One region of the Methylosinus sp. H3A genome, then DNA from elsewhere that is predicted to be linked to it. Evidence: predicted binding sites of a transcription regulator. Region 1 holds the regulator's gene; each other region holds the start of a gene.
The links. Region 1 encodes PhoB, which activates phosphate uptake and scavenging genes when phosphate is short. Its sites were predicted from a motif close to TGTCATNNANCTGTCAT; they were not measured.
Positions count from the first base shown of each region.

Region 2: the regulator PhoB is predicted to act here: its motif matches at 1,646-1,662, upstream of IY145_RS14265 (Orn/Lys/Arg decarboxylase N-terminal domain-containing protein).
Region 3: the regulator PhoB is predicted to act here: its motif matches at 1,448-1,464, upstream of IY145_RS08665 (inorganic phosphate transporter).
Region 4: the regulator PhoB is predicted to act here: its motif matches at 1,631-1,647, upstream of IY145_RS06355 (OprO/OprP family phosphate-selective porin).

Region 1 is NZ_JADNQW010000005.1:1,007,858-1,011,063, reverse strand. Features, by position in the region: gene pstB (phosphate ABC transporter ATP-binding protein PstB) at 1-227, shown strand, start outside; gene phoU (phosphate signaling complex protein PhoU) at 257-982, shown strand; gene phoB (phosphate regulon transcriptional regulator PhoB) at 979-1,722, shown strand; gene hpnE (hydroxysqualene dehydroxylase HpnE) at 1,802-3,046, opposite strand; gene hpnD (presqualene diphosphate synthase HpnD) at 3,043-3,206, opposite strand, start outside.
Region 2 is NZ_JADNQW010000005.1:2,423,731-2,426,936, forward strand. Features, by position in the region: gene IY145_RS14265 (Orn/Lys/Arg decarboxylase N-terminal domain-containing protein) at 1-1,584, opposite strand, end outside; gene IY145_RS14270 (LLM class flavin-dependent oxidoreductase) at 1,770-2,750, shown strand; gene IY145_RS14275 (TonB-dependent receptor) at 2,778-3,206, opposite strand, start outside.
Region 3 is NZ_JADNQW010000005.1:1,183,922-1,187,127, reverse strand. Features, by position in the region: gene IY145_RS08665 (inorganic phosphate transporter) at 1-1,401, opposite strand, end outside; gene IY145_RS08660 (hypothetical protein) at 1,711-1,944, shown strand; gene IY145_RS08655 (UDP-glucose/GDP-mannose dehydrogenase family protein) at 2,026-3,206, opposite strand, start outside.
Region 4 is NZ_JADNQW010000005.1:681,766-684,971, reverse strand. Features, by position in the region: gene IY145_RS06355 (OprO/OprP family phosphate-selective porin) at 1-1,573, opposite strand, end outside; gene IY145_RS06350 (OprO/OprP family phosphate-selective porin) at 2,199-3,206, shown strand, end outside.

The DNA.
Region 1 (3,206 bases):
CGCTGGACCCGATCTCGACGGCGAAGATCGAGGAGCTCATCGACGAATTGTCGGAGCGCTACACGATCGCCATCGTCACCCACAATATGCAGCAGGCGGCCCGCGTCTCCGATTTCACCGCCTTCATGTATCTCGGCGATCTCGTCGAATTCGGCGAGACGAACAATCTGTTCACCGCGCCGCAGAACAAAAAGACGCAGGACTATATCACCGGCCGCTTCGGCTGAGCGCGATACGCGCACGAGGAATATGAGACATGAGCGAACATATCGTCAGCTCCTATGACCGCGACCTCGAGGTGCTCGGCCGCAGAATCGCCGAGATGGGGGGCATCGCGGAGAAAATGCTCGCCGAAGCCATGGATGCGCTCGCCAATTTCGACATAGAGCTCGCCCATCGCGTCGTCGCCACCGATCAGCGCCTCGACGCGCTGCAGCGGGAGATAGAGGAGAACGCCATCCTCACCATCGCGCGGCGCCAGCCGCTCGCCATCGATCTGCGCGAATGCATAGCGGCGATGCGCATCGCCGCCGATCTCGAGCGCGTCGGCGATCTCGCCAAGAGCATCGCCAAGCGCACGGTGAAGATCCTCTCGGAGGCGCGCGTGCCGCGCGCCGTCATCGGCCTCAAGACGATGGCGGAAGTGGCCGCCATGCAATTGAAGGACGTGCTGGACGCCTACGCCCAGCGCGATGTGGAGCGCGCCCGCGCCGTCTGGACCAACGACAGCGAGCTCGACGCTCTCGAAGATTCTGTGTTCCGCGATCTCCTCACCTTCATGATGGAAGACCCGCGCAACATCTCCTTCTGCACGCATCTTCTGTTCTGCTCCAAGAATATCGAGCGCATCGGCGATCACACCACCAATGTCGCCGAGACGATCGTCTATCTCGTCACTGGCGAGGCGATGCCGACCGACCGTCCGAAGGGAAAGTCGTCGGTCGTCGGCGCCAGCGCGGAAACGGATGAGCCCTCGCAATGAACGAAATACGCGTCGCAACGCCGCGCGACACGCCGCACGACCGCGCGCCGCGCATTCTCGTTGTCGAGGACGAGGCGGCGCTCGCGTTGCTTCTCGCTTATAATCTCGAATCCGAAGGCTTCCAGGTCGAGCATGTGGAGCGCGGCGACGAGGCGGAGATCCGCCTCGCCGAATCGGTTCCCGACCTCGTTATTCTCGACTGGATGCTGCCCGGCGTCTCGGGGCTGGAAATCTGCCGGCGGCTGCGCGCCCGCGACGACACGCGCACCATGCCGATCATAATGCTGACCGCGCGCGGCGACGAGAATGAGCGGGTGCGCGGACTCTCCGTCGGCGCCGACGATTATGTGGTGAAACCCTTCTCGACGCCGGAACTGATGGCGCGCGTGCATGCGCTGCTGCGCCGTGCGCGGCCGGAGCGCGTGGCGACGCGCCTCGTCGCCGGCGACATAGACCTCGACCGCGAGACGCGGCGCGTGAAGCGCGGCGGGCGCGAGATTCATCTCGGGCCGACGGAGTTTCGCCTGCTCGAATATCTGATGGAGAAGCCCGGCCGCGTCTTCTCGCGCGCGCAATTGCTGGACAGCGTGTGGGGGCTCTCGGCGGAGATCGACGAGCGCACCGTCGACGTGCATGTCGGACGTCTGCGCAAGGCGATCATCCGCGGCCGCGAGAAAGACCCGATTCGCACCGTGCGCGGCACCGGCTATTCCTTCGACGAGACCTTTGGAAGGAATTGAGGCTCCATTTTCCTCATTGCGCGCAACGCCCCCTCTCCCGCGAAGCGGGGGAGGGCTGGGGAAGGGGGCGGCCCGAGCGTTACGAGCGCCCCGCGAGTTCCGCCGCGCGATAGCCCGACCTTATCGCCCCTTCGATCGTCGCCGGCAGGCCGGTCGCCGTCCAATCGCCGGCGAGCAGGAGATTGCGCCAGCTCGTCTGCGCGCCGGGTCGGCGTTCTTGCTGCGCCGGCGTCGCGGCGAAGGTCGCGCGTTTCTCCTTCACGATCTGCCATTGCGGCAGCGCCGCGGGCAGGCCCGTGGCGGCGGCGACCTCGGCCCAGATGCGCTCGGCGAGGCTCTCGCGGGACTCGTCCATCAGCCGATCGGCGCCGCTGATCGTCACCGAGAGACGGTCCTCGAAAGCGAACAGCCATTCGGTGAGCGAGCCGATCATGCCGAGCAGCGCCGGCTGGCTGGGCGGCGGCGCGATCTTGAAATGCGCGTTGATGATGCCGCGGAAATCATCCGGCGCCACGAGACCGGGAAGCAGCTCCTGCGCCGCCCAAGGCGGGACGGCGAGCACGACCCGATCATTCTCGCCGAGCGCGATTTTCTCGTCGCCGAAATCGAGCGCCACGGCGCGCTCGCCCGCAAACTCGATTCCCTTCAGCCGCGCGGCGAAGCGTGGCGCGGCGCCGCGCGCGGCGAGCGTCGTCAGCGCCGGCTCGATGAAGGCGGTCCCGAGCCCGCGCCGCGCGACCAGCGGACGGCAGGCGGCGCCGCCGGCGGCAAGCGTCTCCCGCAGCACGGCGGCGGCGAGCGCGGCGGAGGAGTCGCGCGGCTCTGTGTTGAGCGCGGAGAGCAGCACCGGGCCCCACAGCCGCTCATAGAGCGTGCCGGAGCAATTCATCGCCTCGCCGATCGTCGCGCCTTTTTTGGCGAGGAGAATGCCGATCGCTCCGAGGTAATCGCCGGGCGATGTTCCGGGAACGCGGCGATCGCGCACGAAAATCCACCAGGGCAGGCGCGAGGAATTGGGCCTCATGCGCCAGCGCGTTCCGTCGCGCGTGTCGAGAAAATCGAAGGCGCACTCCTTCGGCCCGACGAGCTCGCCGACCGAGCCGATGCGACGGGCGTAATCCAGCGCCGTGGAATTGCCGGAGAGCAGCAGATGATTGCCATTGTCGATGGTGAGATCGAGGCTGGAATCATAATAGGAGCGGCACCGCCCGCCCGCCATGCGCGCGGCTTCATAGAGCGCGACGCCGCGGCCCTCGTCGGTCAGGCGAATGGCGCAGGAGAGGCCGGCGAGACCCGCGCCGACAATATGCGTGGTTCCGGTCACGTCAGCGCGAATCTGAGCAGGGCCAGCAGGACTTTCGTCCGCGAGGCGGAGACCGGCTCGCGCGGCGGCGCAAAGCCGCGCGCCACCAGACGATCGAGAACGGAGCGATAGGCCGTCGCCATCAGATAAGGCGCCTTCACCGCGCGCTGCGGCGAGACGC
Region 2 (3,206 bases), 1.4 Mb from region 1:
ATTGCGCGCGAGCTGATCGGTGGACACGCTCTCCCAGGGAACGCGATGCGCGCCGGATTCGCGCGCCGCGTCCGGTATCGAGACCCAATCGGGCGCGAAAGGATCGAAGAACCAGCGCCGCGCCGGATCCTGCTCCTTGGCCTCGAACTCGCGCCGCACCGCGCGCAGCTTCTTGCGCAGCTCTATGCCGAGCCGGATGGTGTCGTCCCACAACAGCTCGCCGGAGCGGCCCTTCATCATCTGCGCGCCGACATCCAATGAGGCGAACAGCGGATAGAAGGGCGAGGTGGAGGCGTGCTGCATGAAGCCTTCATTGAAGCGGCGATGCTCCACGCGCCGCCGCTGGCCTTTGATATGGCGGTCGCGCACATGAATTTGCGAGGCCTGCGAGAAGCTGGCGAGCTGCTTATGCGTCGATTGCGTCGCGACGATTCCGGGCGAGGCCTCGGTGAGGTTCTTCAGCCCCATCGCATAGCGCCGCTCATAGAGCGGATGAAACTTCATGAAGCCGGCCCAGGCTTCATCGAAGAGAATATAGTCGCACAAATGACCGATCTTTTGGACGATCCATTCGGCGTTATGGATGGTGCCGTCATAAGTGCATTGCTCGACGACGGCGGCGCGGAAGGGCCGCTCCTTGCGCCAGGCGTCCTTGTCCTTCACCAGAGGATTGGCGCGAATGCGCTCGCGCAATTTCTCCTCGTCGAAGGCCTCGTGATCGATCGGGCCGATGAGGCCATGCGCGTTGCGCGTCGTCGGCAAATAGATCGGCACGCCGCCGCCGAGCAGCAGCGCGCCATGATGCGCGGCCTTGTGGTTGTTGCGATCGAACAATACGAGGTCGCCCTCGGCGATCAGATTGGTGAGCACGACCTTGTTGGAAGTCGATGTGCCGTTGAGCACGAAATAGGTTTTTTCGGCGCCGAAAATTTCCGCCGCCGCTTTTTGCGCGGCGAGCGCCGGGCCTTCATGTGTCAACAGATCTCCGAGCTCTATGACGGAATTGTCGAGATCGTCGCGGAACACGGCTTCGCCCAAATGCTCCATGAAGATGCGGCCGATCGGGCTGCGGCTGTAGAAAATGCCGCCATTGTGGCCCGGGCAGGTCCAGAGCTGATTGCCCTCCTCGGCGTAATCGACCAGCGCGCCGAAGAAAGGCGTCTTCAGCGTCTCCGCATATTGCTTCAGGCGCGAGACGAGATTTTTGGCGATGAACTCCGGCGTCTCCTCGGCGAGGAAGACATAGCCGTCGATGAAATCCAACACCTCTACCGGAATATCCTCGAAGCGCTTGCGGCGAATGAGCAGCATGATCGGCATTTCGAGGCCGCGCTTGCGCATGAGATCGATGAGCGAAGCGGTCTTGCCTTCGAGCCCTTTCTTGCCCCAATCGACGACGAGGCAGCCGATGGCGGCGTCGGTCTGCACGACGATCTCGGCGTCCTCCACGCGGCGTGCGCGCACGACCTGGAAGCCCATGCTCTCGATCGCCGTGATGATCTGATTGACGCGCAGCCCCTCGAGGTCGTCGGCCTCGAAATTGGGCGCGGAGAAGAGGAAAGTGAAGCGACGGGAGAAGTCCATTCGAATCGGCCTGTGGCGCTGGCGGAGGAGAGGAGGAGTCGCGCACTCACAGCCTTGTTCGATGACACAATCATGACGGCGTTTCCCCGCTCGAAATTTGCGCAATCGGCCGCTTGCCGCCGGCGGGACCGCGGCCTAAGCTATGTAGATGGCCTATATAACGCGGCGGGGAGGGTCCGATCGACATGCGCATCGGCGTGTTCTGCACCTATGAAAATCCAGTCCGCGACTATAAGAGCTGCTTCGATGCGCAGACGCGCCTCGTGCGTCGCGCGGAGGAGGTGGGCTTCGAGGAGGCCTGGGTCGCCGAGCATCATTTCGACGATGACGCCGTCAGCCCGTCGATACTGACGCTGCTCGCCTATCTCGCCGGCGTCACCTCGCGCGTGCGGCTCGGCTCGGCCGCGGTGCTGCTCGCTTTCCGCAATCCGATTCAGGTGGCGGAGGATGTCGCGACGCTCGACGTGCTCTCCAATGGCCGTTTCGATTTCGGCGTCGCCAAGGGCGGGCCCTTTCCCGCGCAGAACAAGCATTTTCATGCCGCCAAGGACGAGACGCGCGATATCACGCTGGAGGCGCTCGAGCTGATCGAGCGTCTGCTCTATGAGGATCACGTCACCTTCTCCGGCGCGCATTTCCAGGTGGATGATCTCGCACTCTCACCCAAGCCGCTGCAAAAGCCGATCCCGACCTGGATCGCGACATCGACTCCGGCCGCGATCGAGCATGCGGCGCGCAATGGCTTCGGCTTGATGGCGGCCTCGCCGGCGCCGATCGCGAAGATCGAGCAGGCGGTGGCTGCTTATCGCGCGACCTTGCCGGGCGCCGATCCGCGTCTTGCTCTGGCGCGCTTCTATTACGCCGCCGAGACGCGCGAGCGCGCGCTCGACGAGGCGCTGCCCTTCATCGCGCGCTTCGCCGATCGCATGCGCGGCATTTTTCTCGCGCAGAATGCGCCGGCCTCATTCGATCCGGCGGAGCTCGTCGAGCGCTCGCTGATCGGCAGCTATGAGGAGATCGCCGAGAAGATCGTCGACATTCATCGCCGCCTCGGCGTGCGCTCGCTGCTGCTGAAGCCGGCGACGGCGAATGAGGCGCGCGCGCTCGCGAGCCTCGATGATTTCGCCGCGAAGATTCGCCCGCGGCTCGGCGCCGCGGGCGTTTGAGCGCGCGTCAGAACTCGACGCGCCGTCTCAGAACTCCACGCGCAGCGAGCCGAGGAAAGTGCGCGGCGTCCCGGTCTTGATATAGGTGCGATCCTGCGAGGCGGGATAATAGACCGTGTCGGTGATGTTCTTCACATTGATCTGCGCCGTCACGGTGAAATCGTCGATCTTCGTCGTATAGGAGATCATGCCATTGAGCAGCGCATAGCCCGGCAGCACATAGGAATTTGCGTTGTCGCCGAGCGCGCTGCCCGTCACCGTGAGGCCGGCGCCGAGGCTCAGCCCTTTGAAAGCGTCGTCGGCGTCATATTTCACCCAGAGATTGCCATAGTTGCGCGGGCTCGACGCCAGCACTTTGCCGGCCACAGCGAGATTGCTGTTGTAGACGGTGAGCGCATTGGCCGCGGAGCCCTCGACCGTGCGCACATCGTCATGGGTGTAGTTGGCGATGACGCT
Region 3 (3,206 bases), 180 kb from region 1:
GGAGGCGCCCTGGCCATAAGTGAGATGCTGCTTGCCGATCTTCTCGCCGACGGTGACGACGATGCGCTTCCAGCCGATCATCGTGCCGAGGCCGAGCGCGATGGCGACGGCGATCTTCACCCAGAGCGGGATGAATTTGGTCGCCTGATCGATCTGATCCTTATAGTCCTTCAGCGTTTTCTTGTCGGAGTCGGTCAGTTCCGCCGCCTTGTCCTTGGCGAGGAAGCGCAAGGCCTCCGACACGAGATAGATGTCGTTGCGCGTGTTGCCCACCGCGGCGAAGGGGATTTTCGAGATCGAGCCATAGCTCTCGATCTGCTGGGAGATGTCGCGGATCAGCACGGCGAGCGAGGGATAGGTTCCCTCGTTGATCTGATGCTGGGCGACGTAATTGGTCACGGCCGGGCGCGGATCGCCGAGGACATTGTAGCCGGCCGCCTTCGCTTCGACGACCTTCGAGGCCGCATGCGAGGCCTTGGAGAAGCTCTCGAGATGGCTTGCCGGCAGCGCGCGATTGAGCGCGTAAGAGGTGGGCACCGTGCCGATGAGGATCAGCATGATGAGGCCCATGCCCTTCTGGCCGTCATTGGAGCCATGGGCGAAGGAGACGCCGGTGCAGGTCAGCACCAGCAGGCTACGAATCCACCAGGGCGGCGCGGCCTGGCCCTTGGGCTCCGTATAGAGCTCCGGCTTGCGCACGAAGAATTTCAGCGCCAGCAGCAGCAGCGCCGCCGAGACGAAGCCGACGATAGGTGAGAGAAGCAGCGCATAGCCGATGTCGGTGGCCTTGCCCCAATCGACGCCGGACGTCCCATCGCGCCCGCGCATGAGGGCGTTGGCGACGCCGACGCCGATGATCGAGCCGATCAGCGTGTGCGAGGAGGAGGCCGGCAGGCCGAGCCACCATGTGCCGAGGTTCCACATGATCGCGGCGATGAGCAGCGCGAACACCATGGCGAAGCCGGCCTGCGAGCCCACTTGCAGAATGAGTTCGACAGGCAGCAGCGAGACGATGCCGAAAGCCACCGCGCCGGTCGAGAACAGCACGCCGAGGAAATTGAAGAAGCCCGACCAGACGACGGCGACGGGCGCCGGCAGCGAGTGGGTGTAGATCACCGTCGCCACGGCGTTGGCGGTGTCGTGGAAGCCGTTCACGAATTCGAAGCCGAGCGCGATGAGCAACGCGACGCCGAGCAGCAGGAAGGGAAGGAAATTCGTCACCGGCGCGCCGGATTCGAGAATGTCCTGGTAGATGCTCCAGGCCGTGAAGGCGAGGCCGAGGGCGACGATCGCTAGGAAAACGAGTAGCGCGCGTATGTCGAGCGGATGATCGAGCTTCGGCTTTGGACTATGCGCGTCGACGCTCGATGGCAATTCGACGCTCGAGGCAACGGATGTCATAAGACTCTCCACGCAATTGAAAGGCGTGAATATTCAACAATCGGAGACGACGGCCGTGTGACGAATGTGGCGCGCCTCTGGCGTGGAGCAGAAATTCATCGCCGCCTCTTTGCTCGGAAGTGAGATTATTCTCCCGACGCGGTTCTTTGAAAAGAACATTCCATTTGACATAACGAACGATTCGCATGAGCCTATAAACGCCCGATGGGGGCGGCGCGCCGCTCGTTCGAGATGTTCATCGCGGGCGAGAAGGAATTGGCGTCGCGGCGCGGAACGGGCTCCACGCCGCGCAGACTGAGGAGGCCAAAAATGTCCGACGCCTATATCATCGAGCTCGGCGAAGAAGCCGTCGGCGTGGTCGCCCGCGATGCGAACGGCTATCGCTTCTATGCGGCGAAACAATCTTTTCGTCCGCTGGAGGGCCGCTTGTTCCATTCGGCCGAGAACGCCCGTAACGCGGCGCTCGAGCTGCGCCGGGAAGCGCCGCCGATGCTCTCGGCGCTGACTTCTCTCGGCCTTTCCGAGCGGCGGGGCCGCGCGTGATCCGCGCCTTGTGCGCCGAAATCGAGGGCGGCTCCTGAATTCCCGGTCGGGCCTTTGGCCCGCCGGGAATGATCGCAGCGTCTATTCGCGGCCGACGCTCAGATAAGTGAAGCCGCGTTTGCGAATGTCGGCGGCGCGGTAGATGTTGCGCAGATCGACGATCACCGGCGTCTTCAGCAGTGTCTTGACGCGGTCCAAGTCGAGCGCGCGGAACGCATCCCATTCGGTGACGATCACCAGAGCGTCGGCGCCTTCCGCCGTCGCGTAAGGGTCGTCGCAGAAGGTCACTTCCGGCATCAAGGGCCGCGCTTGGCCCATGCTCTCCGGATCATAGGCGTAGACCTTGGCGCCGTCGCCGGCCAGCGAGGCGACGATGGAGAGCGAAGGCGCGTCGCGCATGTCGTCGGTGTTGGGCTTGAAGGCGAGGCCCAGCAGGCCGATCTTCTTGCCACGCACCGAGCCGCCGAGCGCCGCGATCACCTTGCGGGCCATGGCGCGCTTGCGCGAATCATTCACCGCGACGACCGTCTCCACGATGCGCAGCGGCGCGCTATAGTCCTGGCCGGTTTTGAGCAGCGCGAGCGTGTCCTTGGGGAAGCAGGAGCCGCCATAGCCCGGCCCGGCGTGCAGGAACTTGCCGCCGATGCGCTTGTCGAGGCCGATGCCGCGCGCGACGTCCTGAACATCGGCGCCCACTTTCTCGCAGAGATCGGCGATCTCGTTGATGAAGGTGATCTTGGTGGCGAGAAAGGCGTTGGCCGCATATTTGGTGAGCTCCGAGGTGCGGCGGCCGACGAAGACCAGCGGCGGCTCGTTGAGGCTCAGCGGCCGGTAGATTTCCGACATCACCTCGCGCGCGCGCTCGTCCTCTATGCCGATGACGACGCGGTCGGGACGCTTGAAGTCCTCGATCGCCGCGCCTTCGCGCAGGAATTCCGGATTGGAGACGACGGCGAAATCCGCTCCAGGGTTCACCTCGCGAATGAGGCGCTCGACCTCGTCGCCCGTGCCGACCGGAACGGTCGACTTGTTGACGATGACCGTGAAACGGTCCAGCGCCCGGCCGATCGTTTCGGCGGCGGCGTAGACATAGGAGAGGTCCGCATGGCCGTCGCCGCGGCGCGAGGGCGTGCCGACGGCGATGAACACGGCGTCCGCGCCGCGCACGGCGGGGGCGAGATCGGTGGTGAAGAACAGGCGATTTTGCCGCACATTATTGGCGACGAGCTCGTCGAGGCCGGGCTCATAGATCGGAATTTCGC
Region 4 (3,206 bases), 330 kb from region 1:
AATTCGCCTGCAGGCGAACGCCCTTGTCCGGATACCAGTTGAGGCCGACCGTCAGATTCTCCTCGCGGCCGCCGATCGTGCCGGTCTTGCTGAGAGCCTGCTGGAGGGCCGAGCCGGCGCCGAGCGTCGCCGAATAATTGTCGCCGGTGACGCCGCCATTGTTCAGATTGAGCTCGCTGAAGCGAACGGCGAACTCCCAGGCGCCGAAGCCGCCCTTGCTGAGCGGATTCTTGATCACGACATCGCTGAACGTGCCGGGGGTGTTCCAATCCTTGTCATAGCCGCGATAGGAGGCGGCGCGCGTCTCGCCGGTCAGGAACACCGAACCGAAGACGTAATAGCTGCTGTAGGAGAGGCTCGATCCGCCGCCATTGCCGAGCAGCAGGCCGTTGACCGGATCACGCTCATATTGGGCGGCGACATATTCGCCCTGCAGCGAGAAGGGACCGTAGACCGCGGCGGCTTCGAAGCCGTAATTATAGCTGTATTTCAAGCAGCTGCTGCGGCGGAAGAAGGGCGCGAAGGCGAGGGCCGCGGCCGGGACGGCCGTATTGAGACTTCCAGCGCCGGCGGCGCAGGACAGATCCTGAGCGGTCGGCACGCGAATCAGAGCGCCGCCGCCGCCGAGAACGCCGAACTCGTCGCGGGTCGCCTGACCGGGGCGCAGGAAGTTCGCATCGGTCGCGGCGGTCGTGTTGTTCGGCTTATGATAGAGGAAGGACGCGCCGACATGCAGCAGCTTGTCTTCCTCGAGGATCGGCGCATAGATCGCGCGCACCGAGGCGTCCCAATATTGCGCTTCGCCGGTGGGCGGCGCGGTCGTGGCGTCCTGCGGGCTGGTGGAGAAGAGGCCGCCCTTGACGGCCCAGTTCTTGTCGCCGACGCCGACCGACGCGCCGATATGGCGGGCGGGGGTCAGCGCCTCGGTCATGGCGCGCTCGATGAACACGATGTGCTTCGACGAGTTGAGCGTCTCCAGGCCGAAGGGCTCGTATTGATTGCCGACCTGGAAGGTGACCGGCTGCTTGGTGATCTGCTCGGGCAGCAGCTTGGCGCGATAGGCGAGGAAGGCGTCGCGAATGCCGGCGGCGCCGGAGCCCGTGAAGTCGTATTGGAACTTGTAATACCAGTTCTTATAGGCCTTGCCCTCCACCTCGAGGCGAGCGCGGCGGAAGCCGACATTGCTCGCGGAGAAGGTGTCGGCGCGACCGCCGAAGCCGCCGTCGACCTGGATGCGGCCGCCGATCTTGAAGTCGAAGCTCTTGTCCTCGGTCTCGACATAGAGGCCGTTCTTGAAGCTGACGAACACCGGCGGCGGGGCGTTGCTCGCCGGGGCGGACTTGGCCGAGTTCAGCGCGTTCTTGACCTGATGGGTCGTCTTGGCCTGCTCGTCGAGCTTGTGCTCGAGCCGCTTCAGCTCGGCCTTGAGCGCCTTGATCTCGCTCGACGTGTCGGCGAGAGCCGCCGTGGGCGCGCCGAACGCGCCGAGGAGGGCGATGGCGGCCACGCCTCCCAGCAGCTTCGAAGGCGTCGCGCCTTTCGCGATCGTCTGAACGTTCGGTACCTGTGTCATGTTCGTCAGCCTCTAGCCTTGAATTGATTACCGCTATGGCAGCGCTAGAGGCGTTTTGTGACACATTCATCACAAAAGACTGGGGCGGCGAATTGTGACGGCGGTTTGTACGTAAGGTGTGGCCCAAATGCCACGCGGGCGGGGCGAGCGCTTGTGACCGCAAGCTCGATATAAACCATTTAAATCACAACAATTTTGTGCCGTCTCCCATGCTTCGACGATGGATATCCGCGCGGCGATGGCGGGTCCGTAATATCGTCGCACCACATATTCTGCGCGCCCCGATCGTGGCCGATCGGCAACACTTACGTGAAAAACCTTACGTGACGCCGACTCGGGCCTTGCGCAAACGGCCAATCGAAATGTAAGACAATTACATGTAGCGAGTCTAAAGAACATTTCGCCTGTCGAAGCTCATCAGACGAGCGGAGTTGGCGGGAATTTAGGCGTCATCTGTCGATTAACAGGCAAATGGCGCAATTGTCGAGCGTTGCGCGTGTCCGCTTCGGACCGGGAGACTTGTCGTCGATGCGAGATGTTCATTCGATCGAATGAAATTCCGCCCGGCGAACAGAAATCCGGACCGTTCACGCCGAGCGCCGAACGACGAGCGCAGGGGGCTTTGATGAAAGAACAGAAAATCGAGTCGAAAATGGCGCAGCGGCTCTCGGGCGGCGTGGCGTTCGTCGCTTTTTGCGGGCTGCTGGGCGTTCCGGCCGCGGCGCTGGCCGACACGGCGAGCGAGATCAAGGCGCTGAAGGAGCAGCTCAAGCGGCTCGAGGCCAAGGTCGCCGATCAGGCCAAGACCAATGTCCAGGTCAAGAATGCGCTGAATTCCGCCAAAACCCTGCCCGGGCTCGTCGCCCCGCCGCCGGTGTTCGTCAGCTTCAAGAACGGCCTCTTCGTCGAGACCGAGGACAAGGCGTTCAGCTTCAAGATCGGCGGCCGCATCCAGACGGATGGCGGCTTCTCGAGCTCGGCCGACACCATGTCGCGCAGCAATGTCGGCTTCCGCCGCGCGCAGATCTGGATCGAAGGCAAGGCCTATAAAGACTGGTACTACCGGTTCCAATATGATTTCACCAACACCGGCGTGACCGGAATTCGCGACGCCTATCTGGCCTATCGCGCCAAGCTGCTGCCGGAGGCGATCTCCAAGCAGCCCGTCACCTTCCAGATCGGCAATTTCTTCGAGCCGTTCAGCATGGAGACGAACAGCTCGTCGAGCAACATCACCTTCCTCGAGCGCGCGCTGCCGACCGTCCTCGCGCCGAGCCGCCATACGGGCGCGGCCGTCACCGTGGGCGACAAGACTTGGTCGGTGAAGACCGGCATCTTCTCCACCTCGCCGCAGGACACTGCGGTCGCTCCGCCCACCGGCGGCGCGCAATATTGGGACGCGGCGGTGCGCGCCACCTATGCGCCCATTCAGGAAGAGGACAAGCTGCTGCACATCGGCTCGTCCTTCCGCTATCACAAGCCGAACGATACGACGGCCGCCACCAATGCCGCCTTCCTGCGGCCGGGCGCCGGCACGGAGCGCGAGGAGGCGGATATTCTGGGCGGCAGCGGAACCTGGACGCGCGTGTCCGCCGCTCAGGATTTGACTTGCGCCGCCTCCGGCAGCCTGGCG